One region of the Streptomyces sp. NPDC088124 genome, then DNA from elsewhere that is predicted to be linked to it. Evidence: riboswitches for the same ligand, from Rfam matches in the RefSeq annotation. Region 1 holds a riboswitch; each other region holds the start of a gene.
What was found. Region 1 has a riboswitch for cyclic di-AMP ahead of AB0P17_RS18035 (LysM peptidoglycan-binding domain-containing M23 family metallopeptidase). Riboswitches for the same ligand answer to the same signal wherever they lie in the genome.

Region 1 (4,203 bases):
CGCATGAGCACACCCTCCGCCGGAGAGGCGGCCGACGGGCTGCCCGACCCGCTTTCCGATCATCTTCCCGACGTCGCGCCGCGCCTGCGTGAGCTGCGCCGTGGCCGCCGGCTCACCCTGGAGGCCGCCGCCCGGCGGGCCGGACTCTCCCCCGCCCATCTCTCGCGGCTGGAGACGGGGCACCGGCAGCCCTCGCTGCCCATGCTGCTCGGGCTGGCCCGGATCTACGGGACGACCGTCTCCGAGCTGCTCGGCGAGGTGCCGCCGGAGCGCGAGCCGATCGTCCGGGGCGGCCGGGCGGAACCCTTCGAGGCCGACGGCTGGACCTACCACCAGGCGGGCGGCCCCGGACGCGCCATGCAGCCGCTGCGGCTGGAGGTGCCGTACGGGGCACAGGGCGACCTGGTCCGGGTGCACCCCGGCGAGGAGTGGCTGTACGTGCTCGACGGGCGGCTCAGGCTGAGCCTGGGCGACACCGTGCATCTGCTCGCCCCCGGGGACAGCGCGCACTTCGACTCGCTCACCCCGCACCGCATCGCGGCGGCCGGACCCGAGGGGGCCGAGCTCCTCTTCGTCCACACCCTGCTCCAGAGCCCGGCCGCCGACCTGTGCGTCGGCGGCTCGGCTCCTCATGTCTGATCCTCATGTCCGACCCGCCGAGAGAGGTCCCATCCATGTCGGAGACAGAGCGTCCGGCGCCCGCCGAGGGCGGCCGGGAACAGGTGCCCCCGCGCCCGCGCGTCATGGACGAGGAGAAGAAGTTCCCGCGAGGGCTGGTGATCCGGCTCTTCGCCTATCTGGTGGCCGGCCATCTCTTCGCGGGCTTCCTCTACCTCCTCTTCCACGTCGGGGCCCAGGGGCGGTAGCGGCCCAGGCCTTCGGCGCCGTCCCTTGCGGTTGACGCCGTCCGTCGCTCGCCGTGGCGTCAGCCTTCGTCCAGGAGGCGGGCGCGCAGCCGTTCGCGGGTCTCGGGCGCGAGCCGGAGGCCTTCGGAGAGATAGCGGTCGGTGGAGCCCCAGGTCTTCCCGATGGCCTCGAAGGCGGCGTCGAGATAGGCGGCGCGGGCGTCGAAGAGCGGGCTGAGCAACTCCATCACCTCGCCGGACCTTCCGGCGGGCGACCGGTCGCTGCGGCGGAAGGCGTAGCGGCGGTGCGGGTCGTTCGACTTGAGGTAGTCGGCCGTGATCGCCTCCGGCTCGACACCGACCGCGAGCAGGGACACGGCGACGGAGAGCCCGGCGCGGTCCTTGCCCGCCGCGCAGTGCAGCAGCGCGGGGACGCTGTCCTCGGCCAGCGCGTGCAGCAGCCGGCTGTGCTCGGCGGTGCGCTCCGTGATGATCGCGCGGTACGAGGCGGTCATCCGGGCCGCCGCTCTGCCCTCCGAGAGGAGCGAGCGGAGCAGGTCGAGGTCGCCGTCCCGGACCATCCGCCAGAACTGGGCGCCTTCGGCCGGGTCGGAGAGCGGGATGTTCACATGGCGCACGCCCGCCAGTTCGACATCCGCGCCGTCGAGCTTCACATCGGCGGAATTGCGGAAGTCGAAAATCGTGTGCAGACCGAGGGTGGAGAGAAAGGCGGAGTCGTCGGCGGTGGCGTGGGCGAGGTGGCCGCTGCGGTAGAGCACGCCGTACCGCACCCGGCGTCCGTCCACGGCCGGCAGGCCGCCGACATCACGGAAGTTGCGTACTCCGGACAGTTCGGGCTCGGTGGACGGGACCTGCGGCGACTGCTGCGTCACGCCTGCTCCTCCGTGTCTGCCCTCGGCGCTGCTCGCCGGCGGCGTCGGTCCCCGACCCTACGACATCGGCCGGTGTGCTCATCAGTACGGCGGAGGGCCGGGGAGTCCACGGATCACAAGGGGACGGGTGGGGCGAAACCGTCCAAACGGTGCGCTGTCCGGATTGAGTGATTCCGGATAACCTGCCCCGATCGTGGGGGAGATGGGCTCCGGCTGGTGAGCAGGATCATATCCGTGACGTTCCGTGGTGACGGTGCGAAAGGGAAGGGCCACCTCGAAAGGGAATTGGAGGGCGGTCTCCACGCAGGGTGACGGGCGATCTTCGGCGCGCAGGGAAGGGTGCGTCACCGAGGGAAAAGGGTGGCTTGTTCCGGCCGTCCCACTCGCCTACGTTCACCCTCAATCCGAGCGGAACGCCGAATCCTGCCGCCGCCTCGGGGACACCATCCACCCATCACGCGTGGCAGGAGCGGGGGACCCAGGTAGTACGCCGTTCCGATGTTCCGACGTCAGGGACGGCTAGGGGTGAAGTCGCGCACCACGCGCGGCCGGGCAGCTCCAGCCCGAACCCGACAGCTCACCTCGTAGGCGCCGGAGAGGAATTCGCCATGCCCGCGAAGGGTAAGCACCGCCGCCCCAGGACCAATCCGTTCTCCCGCGGCTTCATCGCCGCCGGCACGGGCGGCGCCGCCATCGCGCTGCCGCTCATCGGCGCCACCGGCGCGCACGCTGCACAGCAGGCCGCGCCCGCCACGGCCCCGCAGGCCGCGCTCGCCGCCGCACCGCAGTCCGCGCCGGCCGCCGCACCGCAGGGAGCGGCCGCGACGCAGGTGAGCCGAACCGCCGGAACCACGGTGCGTACGTACGCCGTGGTCGCGGGCGACTACCTCTCCAAGATCGCCGAGGAGCAGCACGTCCGGGGCGGCTGGCAGCGGCTGTACGAGGACAACCGCCGCGCCGTCGGCGACGATCCCGGGCTGATCCACCCCGGCCTCAAGCTCACCATCAACGGCAAGGCCTCGGCCGCCCGCTCGGAGGCGCCCACCAGGGCCTCGAAGTCGTCCAGGGTGGCCAAGCCCTCCGAGTCCACCGCGTCGGCGGAGTCGGCCAAGTCCTCGAAGGACTCCTCGTCCGCCGAGCCCTCCACGGCCCGGAGCGAGGCGCCCGCCGCCGACTCCGCGGCGCAGAGCAGCGCGTCCGGCTTCACCCTGCCGGTCGACGGCATCGGGGTCGGCACCGCGTACCGCGCCGCCGGCGGAAGCTGGTCCAGCGGCTACCACACCGGTGTGGACTTCGTGGCCCCCTCGGGCACCACCGTGAAGGCCGTTGGCGCGGGCACCGTCGTCTCCGCGGGCAACGGCGGCGCGTACGGCAACCAGGTCGTCATCCAGCACGAGAACGGCATGTACTCCCAGTACGCCCACCTCTCCTCCCTCTCCGTCTCGGCCGGCCAGAGTGTCTCCACCGGCCAGCAGATCGGCCTCTCCGGCGCCACCGGCAACGTGACGGGACCGCACCTGCACTTCGAGATCCGGACGGGCCCGGACTACGGCTCGGACGTCGACCCGCTGGCGTTCCTCCGGCAGAACGGCGTCTCCATCTGATCCGTCCGGCCGCCCCGGACGCGTTTCCTCCACCCCGAGGCCCGGCACCCATACGGTGCCGGGCCTCGGGGCTTTGCGCTATTCCCGCTTGAGGGAAAATTGACCGATGGTGTTTCTCACCCTGAGTCAACACCCGCCTACGGTCGCGTAGGTCACATCGCCGGGAGGAAAATGTCCCGCTGTGGCAGACGATTCGAGAACAAGAAGAGACAAGACATTCGGGTCGTACGCGGCGATCGGTGACAGCTTCACCGAGGGTGTGGGAGATCCAGGCCCCGACGGGCTGTTCGTCGGCTGGGCGGACCGGCTCGCGGTCCTGCTCGCCGATCAGCTTCCGGTCTCCGGTGCGACGGCCGACCCCGTCCACGGCGACTTCCGCTACGCCAACCTCGCGGTACGCGGCCGGCTCCTCGACCAGGTCGTCGAGGAACAGATACCCCGCGCCAGGGAACTCGCCCCGGACCTGGTGACGTTCTGCGCGGGCGGCAATGACATCATCCGCCCCGGCACCGACCCCGACGACGTGGCGGAACGCTTCGAGCGGGCCGTCGCCGACCTCACCGGCTCCGTCGGCACGGTCATGCTGGCCACCGGCTTCGACACCCGGGGCGTGCCCGTGCTTCGCCATCTGCGCGGCAAGATCGCCACGTTCAACGAGCACACCCGGGCCATCGCCGACCGCTACGGCTGCCCCGTGCTCGACCTCTGGTCCCTGAGGACCGTCCAGGACCGGCGGGCCTGGGACGGCGACCGGCTCCACCTGTCGGCCGAGGGGCACACCCGGGTCGCGCTGCGCGCCGGGCAGGTGCTGGGCGTCGAGGTGCCCGCCGACCCGGACCAGCCGTGGCCGCCGCTGCCGCC
Region 2 (4,203 bases), on a different contig from region 1:
CCCCGTCCGCCGCCGCACCCGGGGGGCGGACGGGGCCCCGGGGCCCCGGGGCGGGCGCGCCGGTCGTCGCGTCCGGAAACGTTTTGCCTGGACGGGGGGCGTCCGGGGAGACTGCGAGGACCGCACCACCGCGTCCCCCTCACCGGCCCCGAAAGCAGTCTGAGCTCTCCCCATGCACGACCGACTCACCCCCCGCCCCGCCGCCACACCGGCCGCCGAATCCGCCGAACCGCTGGCCGGCGGGCTCAAGCAGCGCCATCTCACCATGCTCGGGCTCGGCGGCGTCATCGGCGCCGGGCTCTTCGTCGGCTCCGGCGCCGGGATCGCGCTGGCCGGACCCGGGATCGTCGTCTCGTACCTGATCGCGGGCGCGCTCGCGATGTGCGTGATGCGGATGCTGGGCGAGATGTCGACGGCGCTGCCCGCGTCGGGGTCGTTCTCCGTGCACGCCGAGCGCGCGCTCGGCCGGTGGGCGGGTTTCAGCGTCGGCTGGCTGTACTGGTTCCTGCTCGTCGTCGTGCTCGCCGTGGAGGCGACGGGGGCGGCGCGGATCGCCAACGGCTGGCTGCCCTCCGTACCGCAGTGGGCGTGGGTCCTGGTCTTCATGGTCGTCTTCACGGGCGCGAACCTCGCCGCCGTGAAGAACTTCGGCGAGTTCGAGTTCTGCTTCGCCGCCCTGAAGGTCTTCGCGATCGTCGCGTTCCTGGTCCTGGGGCTCCTCGCGGTCTTCGGTGTCCTGCCCGACACCCGCCCGGCCGGTCTCGCCAACCTCACCGGGCAGGGCGGCTTCCTCCCCAACGGCTGGCAGGGCGTGACCTCCGGGGTGCTCGCCGTGATCTTCGCCTTCGGCGGTCTGGAGGTCGTCACGATCGCGGCGGCCGAGTCCGACGACCCGGTGCGCTCGGTGGCCCGCGCGGTGCGCAGCGCGGTCTACCGGATCCTGTTCTTCTACGTCGGCTCGATGGCGGTCATCGTGGCCGTGCTGCCCTGGACGGCGCAGAAGGCGGGGCTCAGCCCGTACGTCACGGTCCTCGACGCGATCGGTATCCCGTCGGCCGGGCAGATCATGAACATCGTGGTGTTCGTGGCGCTGCTCTCGGCGCTCAACGCCAACCTGTACGGCTCCTCCCGGATGGTCTTCTCGCTGGCCGAGCGGGGCGAGGCGCCGAAGGCCCTGCTGAAGGTGAGCGGGTCGGGCGTGCCCCGGCGGGCGGTGCTGGCGTCGGTGGCGTTCGGGTTCGTCTCCGTCCTGCTCAATCTGAAGTGGCCCGACTCGGTCTTCCTGTACATGCTCAACGCGGTCGGCGCGGTGCTGCTCTTCGTCTGGGCGATGATCGCCGTCTCGCAGCTGCGGCTGCGCCCGCGCGTCGAGCGGGAGGCGCCGGAGCGCCTGGTCCTGCGGATGTGGCTGTTCCCCGGCCTGACGTGGGTGACGCTCGCCGCGATGGCGACGGTGTTCGTGCTGATGCTCCTCGACGACGCGGCCCGCCCGCAGCTCCTCTGGTCCCTGGGCGCCACGGCGCTCGTGCTGGCGGTGGCGGGCGTACGGGAGCTACGAGCGCGGCGGGTGTGACCCGTGCGATACGTGTGACACGTACGCGAACGGGCCCCGGCCCCGCCGTCGCAGGACGGCGGGGCCGGGGCCCGGTGCGTTCGTCACCCGCCGGGCGACGCGGGTCCGGTCAGTAGGGACCGTTCACGTTGTCGATCGAGCCGTACCGGTCGGCGGCGTAGTTGCACGCGGCCGTGATGTTGGCGACCGGGTCGTAGGCGTCCATCGCCGTACCGGGCACGTGGTACGCCTGGAACGTCGGGGCGATGACCTGGAGCAGGCCCTTGGACGGGACGCCGTTCTGGGCGTTGATGTCCCAGTTGTTGATGGCGTTCGGGTCGCCCGAGGACTCACGCATGATGTTGCGGTGGATGCCCTCGTAGCTGCCGGGGATCCCGTGCTGGGCCATGATGTCCAGCGCCTCGCGGATCCAGCCGTCCAGGTTGTCGGTGTACGTCTTGGCGACGGCCTGCTCGACCGAGCCGCTCCCGGCGGACTCCGTGCTCGTCTTCGTGCTCGTCTCCGTGGCGGTGGTCGCCGGGGCGGCCGCCTTCTTCCCGTTGAGGGTCAGCTTGAGGCCGGGGTGCACGAGGGACGGGTTGGCGCCGACGGCGCTCCGGTTGTCCTCGTAGAGCTTCTGCCAGCCGCCGCTGATGGAGTAGGCCTGCGCGATCTTCGACAGGGAGTCGCCCTCGACCACGACATAGGTCGTGGCGGTGGTCTTCGGTGTGGCGGCGGGAGCCTCCGCGGCCTTGGCCGCACGGACGTGTTCCACCGTCGCGGGCGCCGCGTGGGCGGTGGCCGCGGTGACCAGCGGAATCGCGAGAGCCGCGCCCCCGGTGCCGACCGCGACGAGGCGACGGGCGAGCGAGCCGGTTCTGGGGCGGCGGTGCTTGGCGTTTCTGGGCACGACGAATTCCTCTCCGTCGCCTGCGAGGTGAGCTGTCGGGTTCGGGCTGGAGATGCCCGGCCGTACGGCGGTGCGTACGGCTTCACCCCGAGCCGTTCCGGAAATCCGGACCGGCGACTTACCTGGGTCCCCCGCTCCTGCCTTGTGACGGATAGGTGTGTGGGTCTCCGGACAGCGGCAGGATTGGGCGTTCCATCCGGATGGACGAGAACGTAAGCGAGATATCAGGACGGCACAAGTTCCGAATTTTCGGGTCAATCGCCCTTTCGGGAGCCTCCCGGGAACTCAACTTTCCTCTCCTGGGAGAGAAAGCGTCCGCCTCGCCACGCCCACCTGCCGAGACGGGGGTGACACAGGTCACGAACGTAACGGAATAATCGGACAGGCAAAAGGCGTCAGAGGCTACAAGTGCCCCTAACGCCACTCAACTTCACTTAACGGGAAATACAGACAAAACACCCTTATCGGTCACCGGTGGCGGGAGGATCCATCGCCCTCCCACCCCACTCCCCGACAACTGGGAACGCCCGACGGGAATTGAACCGGAGCGCCTCCGAATTCACCGGGCGATTCATTCTTCTGACGGCCTGTCGCGCCTTGGTACGCCTTCGCACCGCAGCCGCGTTCCCCCGCGGCAAAATGCGGGACATGATCGCGGCAATGCCTCATCTCACCAAGCAGGGACGCTTGCTGTCGAACTCCCAGTCCCGTACCAGAAATCGCATCGCGGCGGCGTCGTCCCGGCCGGAGAGGTTCTTCTCCGCATACAGCTCGTGGGCGGCGAGAAGGCGGTCCATGTCGAGTTCGACGCCGAGCCCCGGGGTGTCGTCGACGGCGACCTCGCCGGCGACGATGCGCGGGGGCTCCACGGTCAGCCGCTCCAGGCCCTCCTGCCAGATCCAGTGGGTGTCCAGGGCGTTGTACTCCCCCGGGGCGGCGGCCCCGCAGTGGGCCATCATCGCCAGCGAGATGTCGAAGTGGTTGTTGGAGTGGCAGCCCCACGTCAGTCCCGTCGCATGGCAGAGCTGGGCCACCCGCACCGACCCCTGCATGGTCCAGAAGTGCGGGTCGGCGAGCGGGATGGAGACCGACTGCAGCGCCATCGCGTGGGTGAGCTGGCGCCAGTCCGTGGCGACCATGTTGGTCGCGGTGGGCAGGCCGGTGGCCCGGCGGAACTCCGCCAGGATCTCCCGGCCCGAGAACCCGTCCTCGGCTCCGCACGGGTCCTCGGCGTACGCGAGCGTACCCACCAGCGGCCGGCACAGCTCGACCGCTTCCCGCAGCGACCAGGCCCCGTTGGGGTCGAGGGTGATCCGCGCCCCGGGGAAGCGTTCCTTCAGCGCGCGTACGGCCTTGACCTCCTCCGCCCCCGGCAGGACACCGCCCTTGAGCTTGAAGTCCCGGAAGCCGTACCGCTCGTACGTCGCCTCCGCCTGCCGGACGATCGACTCCGGGGTCAGCGCCTCCTCGCGGCGGACGCGGTACCACTCGACGTCCGCGCCGGGTTCCCGGACGTACTCCAGATCGGTCCTGCCGGGGTCGCCGACGTAGAAGAGGTAGCCGAGGACCCGTACCGCGTCACGCTGTTTGCCGTCCCCGAGCAGCGCGGCCACCGGCACCTCCAGGTGCTGGCCCAGCAGGTCGAGGAGCGCCGATTCGACGGCCGTCACCGCGTGCACCGTGGTGCGCAGGTCGAAGGTCTGCTCCCCGCGCCCACCCGCGTCCCGGCCGCCGAACCGCT
Region 3 (4,203 bases), on a different contig from region 1:
GGCCCCGGCCTTGATGGTGGCCGCCTTCAGCCCCTTGAACTCCGGGTGCGCGCCCACCTTCGTCGCGAGGAGCACGTCGGAGCGGTTGCCGCGCGCGGCGAACCACTCGCCGAGGACGGACTCGGACTCACCACCGGAATGGCCGTCCACCCAGGCCGAGTAGACGTCCGCGGTGTCCACGAAGTTGCCGCCCGCGGCGGTGTACGCGTCGAGGACGGCGAAGGACTCCGTACGGTCCGCGGTCCAGCCGAAGACGTTGCCGCCGAGGGCGAGCGGGAAGACCTTGAGGTCGGAGGAGCCGAGTGTGCGCAAAGTCGTCATGCGTCACTTCAACCCCGCCGCAGAGCGCCTTATTCCGTTTCGGGGCGCTCCGGGCGGTCCTGCTGCTCCTGCCGCCCTCAGGACCGGGAGGTCTCAGGACCAGAGGTTCCAGGACCGGGGCTTCGGCCTCAGGGATTGATTCCCTTGCCGTTCAGCCACGCCATCGGGTCGATGCCCGTGCCGCCCGCCGTGTGGACCTCCAGGTGGAGGTGGGGCCCGGTCACGTTGCCGGTCGCGCCGACGCGGCCGATGACCTCGCCGGTGGAGACCTTCTGCCCGGCGCTGACGGAGAGCGAGGACTGGTGCGCGTACCAGACCTCCGTGCCGTCCTCCAGCTCCAGGACCGTGCGGTAGCCGTACGAACCCGACCAGCCGGCCGACTTGACGGTGCCGCTGTGCACGGCCTTGACGGGGGTGCCCGTCGGCGCCGCGAAGTCCAGGCCGGTGTGGTAGCCGGAGGACCAGAGGGAACCGGACTGGCCGAAGGAGGAGGTGAGGGTGTACGAGGAGGTGGGGAGGGAGTAGCTGGCCGCCAGCTTGGCGAGACGCTCCTGCTCGGCCTTGGCCTTGGCCTCCGCCTCGGCCTTCTTCTTGGCCGCCTCGATCTTCTTCTCCGCGTCGTTCTGCCGCGCCTTGGCCTGGCTCGCGGCCTTCTCGGCGGCCGCGTCCTCCTCCGCCGCCTTCTGCGTCGCGTCGGCCTTCGCCTGCTGCCCCTCGGCCTGCTGGAGGATGCGGGCGCGCAGCGCCTCGCCGGCGTCGGTGGCGCCCTGCTCGGCGTCCGCGGCGGTCAGACCGGCGGTGCTCAGGGGCGCACGGGCCAGCACGTCCGACGCGGACTCCGCGTCGTCCGACCCCAGGGAGCCCATCCCCGGCAGGGACTTGGCGTCGGGAAGGTTGTCCGCGATGGCGTCGGGCAGGGATATGGAGACCGCGGGCTTGTCCTGCGCGGTGGCGATGCCGCCCGCGCCGACGGCGGCGATGACGCCGACCCCCAGGACCGTGGAGCTACGGGCGAGCCCGCTGCGCTGCTTGGCGACGCGGTGCCTGCCGCGTACGGGGCGGATGGACTCCTCGGTGGGATTCCACTCCCCCCAGGTCCCGGGCGCCTCGTTCTCACTGCCGCTGCCGAAGGAGTGGGTTTCGAAGGTGACCGTGGGGGCAGGCTTGTTGGACGCCACTGAGGCGTGCTCCTTTCCTTCCTTCTCGCCTACCGGGTTAGCTGACGGGTTCGGAGCAGGAAGGTCTCCTACGGGTGTCCCCTGCCGCGCGAGGCGGCAGGTAACTCCCGATTCACCCCAATTGGTGGTTCCCCGGTTCCCTCGCGGGATTCGGCGCGTGCGCACGGTGCCATCTCTGGCGACGGCTGGGACAACCGCGCTGCGTTATCGAACGTTAATAGAGACCAGGGCCTTATTCCAAGCTGTTCCCGATGATCGTTAACGACTTCGCAACGGACGTACCGGGACACAAGAACGCGCATCCGGGCGAGTTGATCGGCGCTCGAAGCACATTGACCCGCCTCGCATACTTGACGGTATGTCAAACGTTATGCGGAGGGATACTCATCGGTCACCATGAGTGACGCCGCGCGCTCAGGGCACGATCGGCATCGTCCTGCGCCGCTCCGGCTCCCCCTCCGAGGGCCGGCTGACCGCCAGCAGCGCCATGTCGTCCTGGCTGCCGCCGCCCGTGTGCCGCCGCACGTCGTCGATCAGCGCCTGGAGCATTTCGTCGGGCCCCTGGAAGATCCGCCCGTCCAGCCGCTCGCGCGGGACGTAGAAGATCCCGTGCGCGTCGCGCGCCTCGGTGAGCCCGTCCGTGTAGAAGAGCAGCGTCGCGCCGTCGGGGTACGGGGACTGCTCGGCCCGGTCGGGCCACGCGCCCAGCTCGCTCATGCCGAGCGGCAGCGCGGGGTCGTGCGCCGCCAGCATCCGTACGGCGCCGTCGTGACAGATCAGCGGCTCGGGATGGCCTCGGTTGACGAGCCGCACGACGCCCTCGCCGTGCGGAATCTCCGCCAGTACGGCCGTGGTGAACCCTTCGAAGACATCGAGCCCGTCCCGCCGCGTCCCCTCCCTCAGAAGTGAGCGCTCCAGCCGCTGCGCGACGCCCTCCAGCGAGCTCTCCTGCTCCGCCGCCTCCCGGAACGACCCGATGATGACGGCGACCGCCTCGACCGCCTCCAGCCCCTTCCCCCGTACGTCGCCGACGACCAGCCGCACCCCGTACGGCGTGTCCTGCACGGCGAACAGGTCACCGCCGATGAACGCGCCCTCCTGCGCCGCCTCGTACCGCGCCGCCACCCGCAGCCCGCCGATCCGCTCCGCGGGTCTGGGCAGCACGGCGCGCTGGGCGGTCTCGGCGATGACGCGGGCGGAGGCGAGCCGCTCGCCGCTGCGTCTGACGACGCCGTTGATGTAGAGCGCGAGGGCGGAGACGACGAGCACCGTCAGCAGTTCACTGATCGACACCACCGTGGTGAGCGTGTTGGTATGCGCACGGAGCGCGATCTCGGCGGCGAGCGACGCCACGGCCACCAGCAGGGTGCCGAACAGCGGATAGAACGGGGCCGCGGTCAGCGGGGCGGCGGCGAAGAGCGGCGCCGAGGTGACCCTTGTCGGCGTCGCCAGGTCGAGGATGACCCCGCCGATGATCACCAGGGCGGGCAGGAACCGGACGAGCCGCCGCCCGGCCAGTCGCCGCGCGTACGGGCCGGCCGGACCGTACGGCGCCCGGTCCGCCGCCCGGCCCAGGTCGCTGGCGGGATCCCGGCGATGGTCCCGCCCGTACGTGCCGGTCGCCCAGAACCCCGCGGCGTCGGCGCCCAGAATCCCGGCGCCGTCGGCGTCCCGTCTGCTTCTGCCGCCGAGGCGTTCTCCGATTCTCCTGAGCTTCCCCACCAGTCGTCTCCTGCCCGTTCCGCCGACGGCTGCGGACGGCACCGCGCTCCACCCAGGCTGGCCGCCGCCGCGGCGGGCGGCGACCCGCGGTCGGCCGACTGGGCTACGGAGACCGATGCGAGGGCACGGAGGCCGATGTGGAGACGCTCAGTCGGTCAGGTGGCGCTCGGCGTACACCTTCATGGCGTCCCGCACGAGCACAGCCGTACCTTCACCGTACTTGTCATACGCCGCGGTGAAACGTGGATCATCGACGTACAGGGCCGTGACTCCGATGACATAAGACCTGGTGGGCTCCATGGTCACCGCCAGCCAGTCGCAGTGACGCCGGGCGATCGCCTGCGCCTCCTCACCGGACGCGTCGTGCCCTGCCGCGGCCGCACGCCCCCAGTCGCGGGCGATCGACTCGTGCCGCTCCTGGAACGCCCGGCGCTCCTCCTCACCGAGCGAGCGCCACCAGCGGTCGCCCTTCTCGTAGGCGGGGCGGCCCCACCTCTCGGTGACCTCCTGCTCGTACCGCGTGTGCGCGAAGCCGTCGAGCACTTCCTCTGCCATGAGTTCCTCTCCGCTCTCGGTCTTGTGGAGAGTGGTCCGCACCGACGCGATCAGCCGACCGATGCGCTCGCGCTCCTGCTCCAGCAGCCCCAGATGGCCGCGCAGGGCGGCGGCCGTGTCCTGCTGGCCGTCGAGGATCCGGGCGATGTCCGGCAGCCCGAGACCCAGCCCCCGCAGCAGCAGGATCCGCTGCAGCCGGACCAGGGCCTCCTGGTCGTAGTACCGGTATCCGTTGACGCCGGTCCTGCTGGGCTCCAGCAGCCCCAGCTCGCCGTAGTGCCGGAGCGTACGGCTCGTCGTACCGGCCTTCTTCGCGATGTCCTGGATCGACCACTCCATGACATTCACGGTAGAAGTTGACGTTACGTAAAGGTCAAGCGCGAGCCCGGGACACGGATCCCCGGGGACGCGGATCAGGGAACGGGAA
Region 4 (4,203 bases), on a different contig from region 1:
GGACACGGTACGGGACCGCGGCCGGGGACGTCCGTACGACGGGCGGATGAGCGCCCGCGACGGTATGGGTTACGCGCTGCGTGTTCTCTCAGCCGTTGGAGAACGCATCCTCTTGTTGGAGGAACGCATCCTCTTAATCGCTCGCAGAGCGCATCCTCTTAACTGTTCGCAGAGCGCATCCTCTTAATTGTTCGCAGAGCGCATCCTCTTAACTGTTCGCAGAGCGAAACCGCGGGAACGCGCTGCGACCCGCGTACACCGCCGCGTCGTCGAGGATCTCCTCGATGCGCAGCAGCTGGTTGTACTTGGCGACGCGGTCCGAGCGGGCCGGGGCGCCGGTCTTGATCTGACCGCAGTTCACGGCCACCGCGAGGTCGGCGATCGTGACGTCCTCGGTCTCGCCGGAGCGGTGGGACATCATGCACTTGAAGCCGTTGCGCTGGGCCAGCTCGACGGCGTCCAGCGTCTCGGTCAGCGAGCCGATCTGGTTGACCTTGACCAGCAGGGCGTTGGCCGAGCCCTCCTCGATGCCGCGGGCGAGGCGCTCCGGGTTGGTGACGAAGAGGTCGTCGCCGACGATCTGGACCTTGGAGCCCAGCTTGTCGGTGATGACCTTCCAGCCGGCCCAGTCGTCCTCGAAGAGCGGGTCCTCGATGGAGACGAGCGGGTAGGCGTCGACCAGCTCCTCGTAGTACTCGGTCATCTCGGCGGCCGAGCGCGACTTGCCCTCGAACTCGTAGCTGCCGTCCTTGTAGAACTCGGACGCGGCGACGTCGAGCGCGAGCGCGATGTCGCGGCCCGGGACGTAACCGGCCTCCTTGATCGCCTCAAGGATGAGGTCGAGCGCGGCGCGGTTGGACTCCAGGTTGGGCGCGAAGCCGCCCTCGTCACCGAGGCCGGTGGAGAGGCCCTTCTGCTTCAGGACCTTCTTGAGCGTGTGGTAGACCTCGGCGCCCCAGCGCAGCGCCTCGGAGAAGGACTCCGCGCCGATCGGGGCGATCATGAATTCCTGGATGTCGACATTCGAATCGGCGTGCGAGCCGCCGTTCAGGATGTTCATCATCGGAACGGGCAGCAGGTGCGCGTTCGGGCCGCCCAGGTAGCGGAAGAGCGGGAGGTCGGACGCCTCGGAGGCGGCGTGCGCGACGGCGAGCGAGACACCGAGGATGGCGTTGGCGCCCAGCGAGCCCTTGTTCTCGGTGGCGTCCAGGTCGATCATCGCCTGGTCGATGAGACGCTGCTCGGTGGCGTCGTACCCGACCAGCTCCGGGCCGAGCTGCTCGATGACGGCGAGGACGGCCTTCTCGACACCCTTGCCCAGGTAGCGGCCGGCGTCTCCGTCGCGGAGTTCGACGGCCTCGAACGCACCGGTGGAGGCACCGGAGGGGACTGCAGCACGACCGGTGCTGCCGTCGTCGAGGCCGACCTCGACCTCGACCGTGGGGTTGCCTCGGGAGTCCAGGATTTCCCGGGCTACGACGACGTCGATGGACGGCACGAGCATCTCCTTCTGGGATGTGACGCGTGGGTGCAGGGTCTCTTGGCCTTGCGACATGAGCCTAACCGGCTCCGGGTCATCGGCCAGCCGGTGCCCGCCCCCTAAGACGCTCCCGCTCGCACAGACCGCCGCTACCCGCCGGTAGCGGGACCGGATGGCGGGCAGCGGCGGGAACGGGGCCCGGCCCGGCGCGTACGGGGGTGACGCGCCGGGCCGGGGAGAAGGGGTCAGCGCAGGTGGAGCTGCTGACCCGGGTAGATGACGTCCGCGTCACGGACGATGTCCTTGTTCAGGTCGAAGACCTTCTTCCAGCCGCCCTTGACCTTGTGGGCGGTGGCGATCTTGGAGAGGGTGTCGCCGGACTTGACCTTGTACTCGCCGTCCCCCTTCTTGATCGTGAACGGACGGTTCTGGCCGCGCGAGGCCGGCTGCGCCTCGTCACGGGTCGACTGCTGCGGCTGCGCCTGCCGGGTCGCGGCGGACTTCTTCGTACCGGAGCCGCTGGAGCTGCCGGAGGCCGAGTTGGAGGAACCGGAGCCGGAGCTGGAGGAGTTGGAGCCGGAGCTGGAGGAGTTGGAGCCGGAGCCCGAGCCGGAACCGGAGCCCGAGCCGCCGTTGTACGCGGCGCCCGAGAGGCCCACGCCACAGCTCGGCCAGGCGCCCTTGCCCTGGCCCGCGAGGACCTTCTCGGCGACGGCTATCTGCTGGGACTTGGAGGCCTGGTCGGCGCGGGGGGCGTAGGCGGTACCGCCGTACGCGGCCCAGGTGGAGGGGGTGAACTGCAGGCCGCCGTAGAAGCCGTTGCCCGTGTTGATCGACCAGTTGCCCCCGGACTCGCACTGGGCGACCCGGTCCCACTCGGAGGCGGTTGCGGCGGAGGCGGCGGTGGCACCGATCAGCGGGGCCGCGACGGCCGCGCCGGTGATCCCGGCGAGGGTGGCGTAGCGGATGGCCACGGACGGGCGGCGGTGCTTGGCCTTGCTGGAACGCAGCAGCATGAACGCATCTCCTCACCGACGCCTACGAGGTGAGCTGTCGGGTTCGGGCCAATGAGTTGCCCGGCCGCGTGCTCGCACACGCGGCTTCACCCCTAGCCGGCCGCCGGCCGTCTCTCGACGGCCGGGCCCGGCGCAAACCTATGGGTCCCCCGCTCCTGCCTTCGGCGCACGAAGCGACGATTACTCCCCCCGACCGACGGCAGGATTCGGCGTGACGGTCGACGAGGCCCGCGGTGCGAGCGGTTCAGACCGTAATCACAGCCCTGCCGGTTGTTCAAAGGAGCACATCCAGGAAAAAACGCCCTTACCTCCTCCGAGGGACAATACGTTTCCGCAGGTGAGAACCGGATTCGATCAACCGGCGAGGCGAAGAGCCCGAGTTGCGGCAAAGAGACCCTTGTCTCACTTGCCCAGAAGTGGACATACGGTCGCTAACTGCCCGCGTTCCGGGCGGAGATCGGAGGCTCTGGCCAGGACGGACGCGACCGAAGAGGCGTCAACGGGGCGCCGTTCAACGGCACTCGCCCGTACCGGTTCCGGACTCACCCGCTCCGGCCCTGGAGCGGGGCGCTCCGGTTCGAGCGTCGCTCGCCCCGGCCGCCGACTCCGGTCGCGGAGTCACCCGTTCCAGTTGCGGAGTCACTCGCTCCGGCCGCGGAGTCACTCGTTCCGGCCGCGGGACGGCCGCCGGAGTCACCCGTTCCGCCGAGGGCCCGGGGACCGGGCGCACTCACCCCGGTCGCCCACTCCGACCCCGGAGTCACTCACTACAGCCCTGGAGTCACTCACCACGGCCCTGCGGCGGGGCGCCGCGACGGGGCGCCGCGACGGGGCGCTGCGGCCCGGCGCGGGTCACGGTGGGGCCGCCGGCGGCGCCGGGAGCGGGAAGCCACGCGTACGGCGGCCTGGAAGCCGTGCGTACGGGCCCGGTGGGCGACGGCCCGGATACGTCGGCGACGGCTCGGCGACGGCCCCGGGACGGCCCCGGGAACGCGGAAGCCGCGCCTCCGTCCTGGAGGCGCGGCTTTCCGGAACTCGCTGCCGGCTGCTCAGACCCAGCCGCCGACGACCTTCTGCCCGCCGGTCGCCAGGGAGAGGTGGCCGCCGACCGTGGTGACGACCTTCTCGACCTCGCGCTCCACACCGTCCGTGAGCCCGGCCCCGTCACGGGCTCCGCCCGCCCCGCGGGAGGCGCGACCGCCCCCCGAGGCACGCTCCTCGTCCGCGGTGCCCGGCGAGGCACTCTCGTCGGCCGCCTGGCCGCGGTGCTTGCCCTTGGACGCCTCGTCCTTGCCCTCGGCGTCGTCCGTACCGGCCGCGGAGCCGGTGGCACCCGGGCTCGGGCTGGTGCTGGGCTCCGGGGAGGTCTTGCCGTCCGCGCCCGCTTCCGCGCCCGGGTCCGTCACGGCGTCACCGGACGGATAGGCGTCCCCGGAAGGGCTGCCCGACGGGGTACCGGACGGGCCGGTGCCCTTGCCGCCGCCCGTCACCCCCTCCACGACGCCGGAGACCGCACCGCCGACCGCCTCCGTCAGCCCGGAGACGGCGGCGCAGCTGGACCACGCCTGCGCCCCCTGGGCCTCGAAGACCTTCTCGGCCACGGCTATCTGCTGTGAGCGGCTGGCCAGGTCGGGGCGCTCGGCGTAGTCGCCGCCCCCGAACTCGTCCCAGGTCTCCTGGGACATCTGGAGCCCGCCGTAGTACCCG

Region 2: it holds a riboswitch for cyclic di-AMP, as region 1 does, so the genes downstream of both, AB0P17_RS10655 (LysM peptidoglycan-binding domain-containing protein) here and AB0P17_RS18035 (LysM peptidoglycan-binding domain-containing M23 family metallopeptidase) in region 1, are expected to answer to the same signal.
Region 3: it holds a riboswitch for cyclic di-AMP, as region 1 does, so the genes downstream of both, AB0P17_RS13575 (M23 family metallopeptidase) here and AB0P17_RS18035 (LysM peptidoglycan-binding domain-containing M23 family metallopeptidase) in region 1, are expected to answer to the same signal.
Region 4: it holds a riboswitch for cyclic di-AMP, as region 1 does, so the genes downstream of both, AB0P17_RS06940 (transglycosylase family protein) here and AB0P17_RS18035 (LysM peptidoglycan-binding domain-containing M23 family metallopeptidase) in region 1, are expected to answer to the same signal.

What each region holds. Positions count from the first base shown of each region.
Region 1 is NZ_JBFBJB010000019.1:148,639-152,841, forward strand. It holds gene AB0P17_RS18020 (XRE family transcriptional regulator) at 4-639, shown strand; gene AB0P17_RS18025 (DUF6126 family protein) at 675-866, shown strand; gene AB0P17_RS18030 (tyrosine-protein phosphatase) at 926-1,738, opposite strand; cyclic di-AMP (ydaO/yuaA leader) riboswitch at 2,177-2,342, shown strand; gene AB0P17_RS18035 (LysM peptidoglycan-binding domain-containing M23 family metallopeptidase) at 2,347-3,342, shown strand; gene AB0P17_RS18040 (SGNH/GDSL hydrolase family protein) at 3,524-4,203, shown strand, end outside.
Region 2 is NZ_JBFBJB010000010.1:64,979-69,181, forward strand. It holds gene AB0P17_RS10650 (amino acid permease) at 173-1,573, shown strand; gene AB0P17_RS10655 (LysM peptidoglycan-binding domain-containing protein) at 1,683-2,462, opposite strand; cyclic di-AMP (ydaO/yuaA leader) riboswitch at 2,467-2,630, opposite strand; gene AB0P17_RS10660 (enolase C-terminal domain-like protein) at 3,128-4,203, opposite strand, start outside.
Region 3 is NZ_JBFBJB010000014.1:23,838-28,040, forward strand. It holds gene AB0P17_RS13570 (aldo/keto reductase) at 1-321, opposite strand, end outside; gene AB0P17_RS13575 (M23 family metallopeptidase) at 450-1,499, opposite strand; cyclic di-AMP (ydaO/yuaA leader) riboswitch at 1,511-1,665, opposite strand; gene AB0P17_RS13580 (PP2C family protein-serine/threonine phosphatase) at 1,914-3,017, opposite strand; gene AB0P17_RS13585 (MerR family transcriptional regulator) at 3,369-4,115, opposite strand.
Region 4 is NZ_JBFBJB010000006.1:129,050-133,252, reverse strand. It holds gene eno (phosphopyruvate hydratase) at 209-1,504, opposite strand; gene AB0P17_RS06940 (transglycosylase family protein) at 1,726-2,493, opposite strand; cyclic di-AMP (ydaO/yuaA leader) riboswitch at 2,501-2,673, opposite strand; gene AB0P17_RS06935 (transglycosylase family protein) at 3,546-4,203, opposite strand, start outside.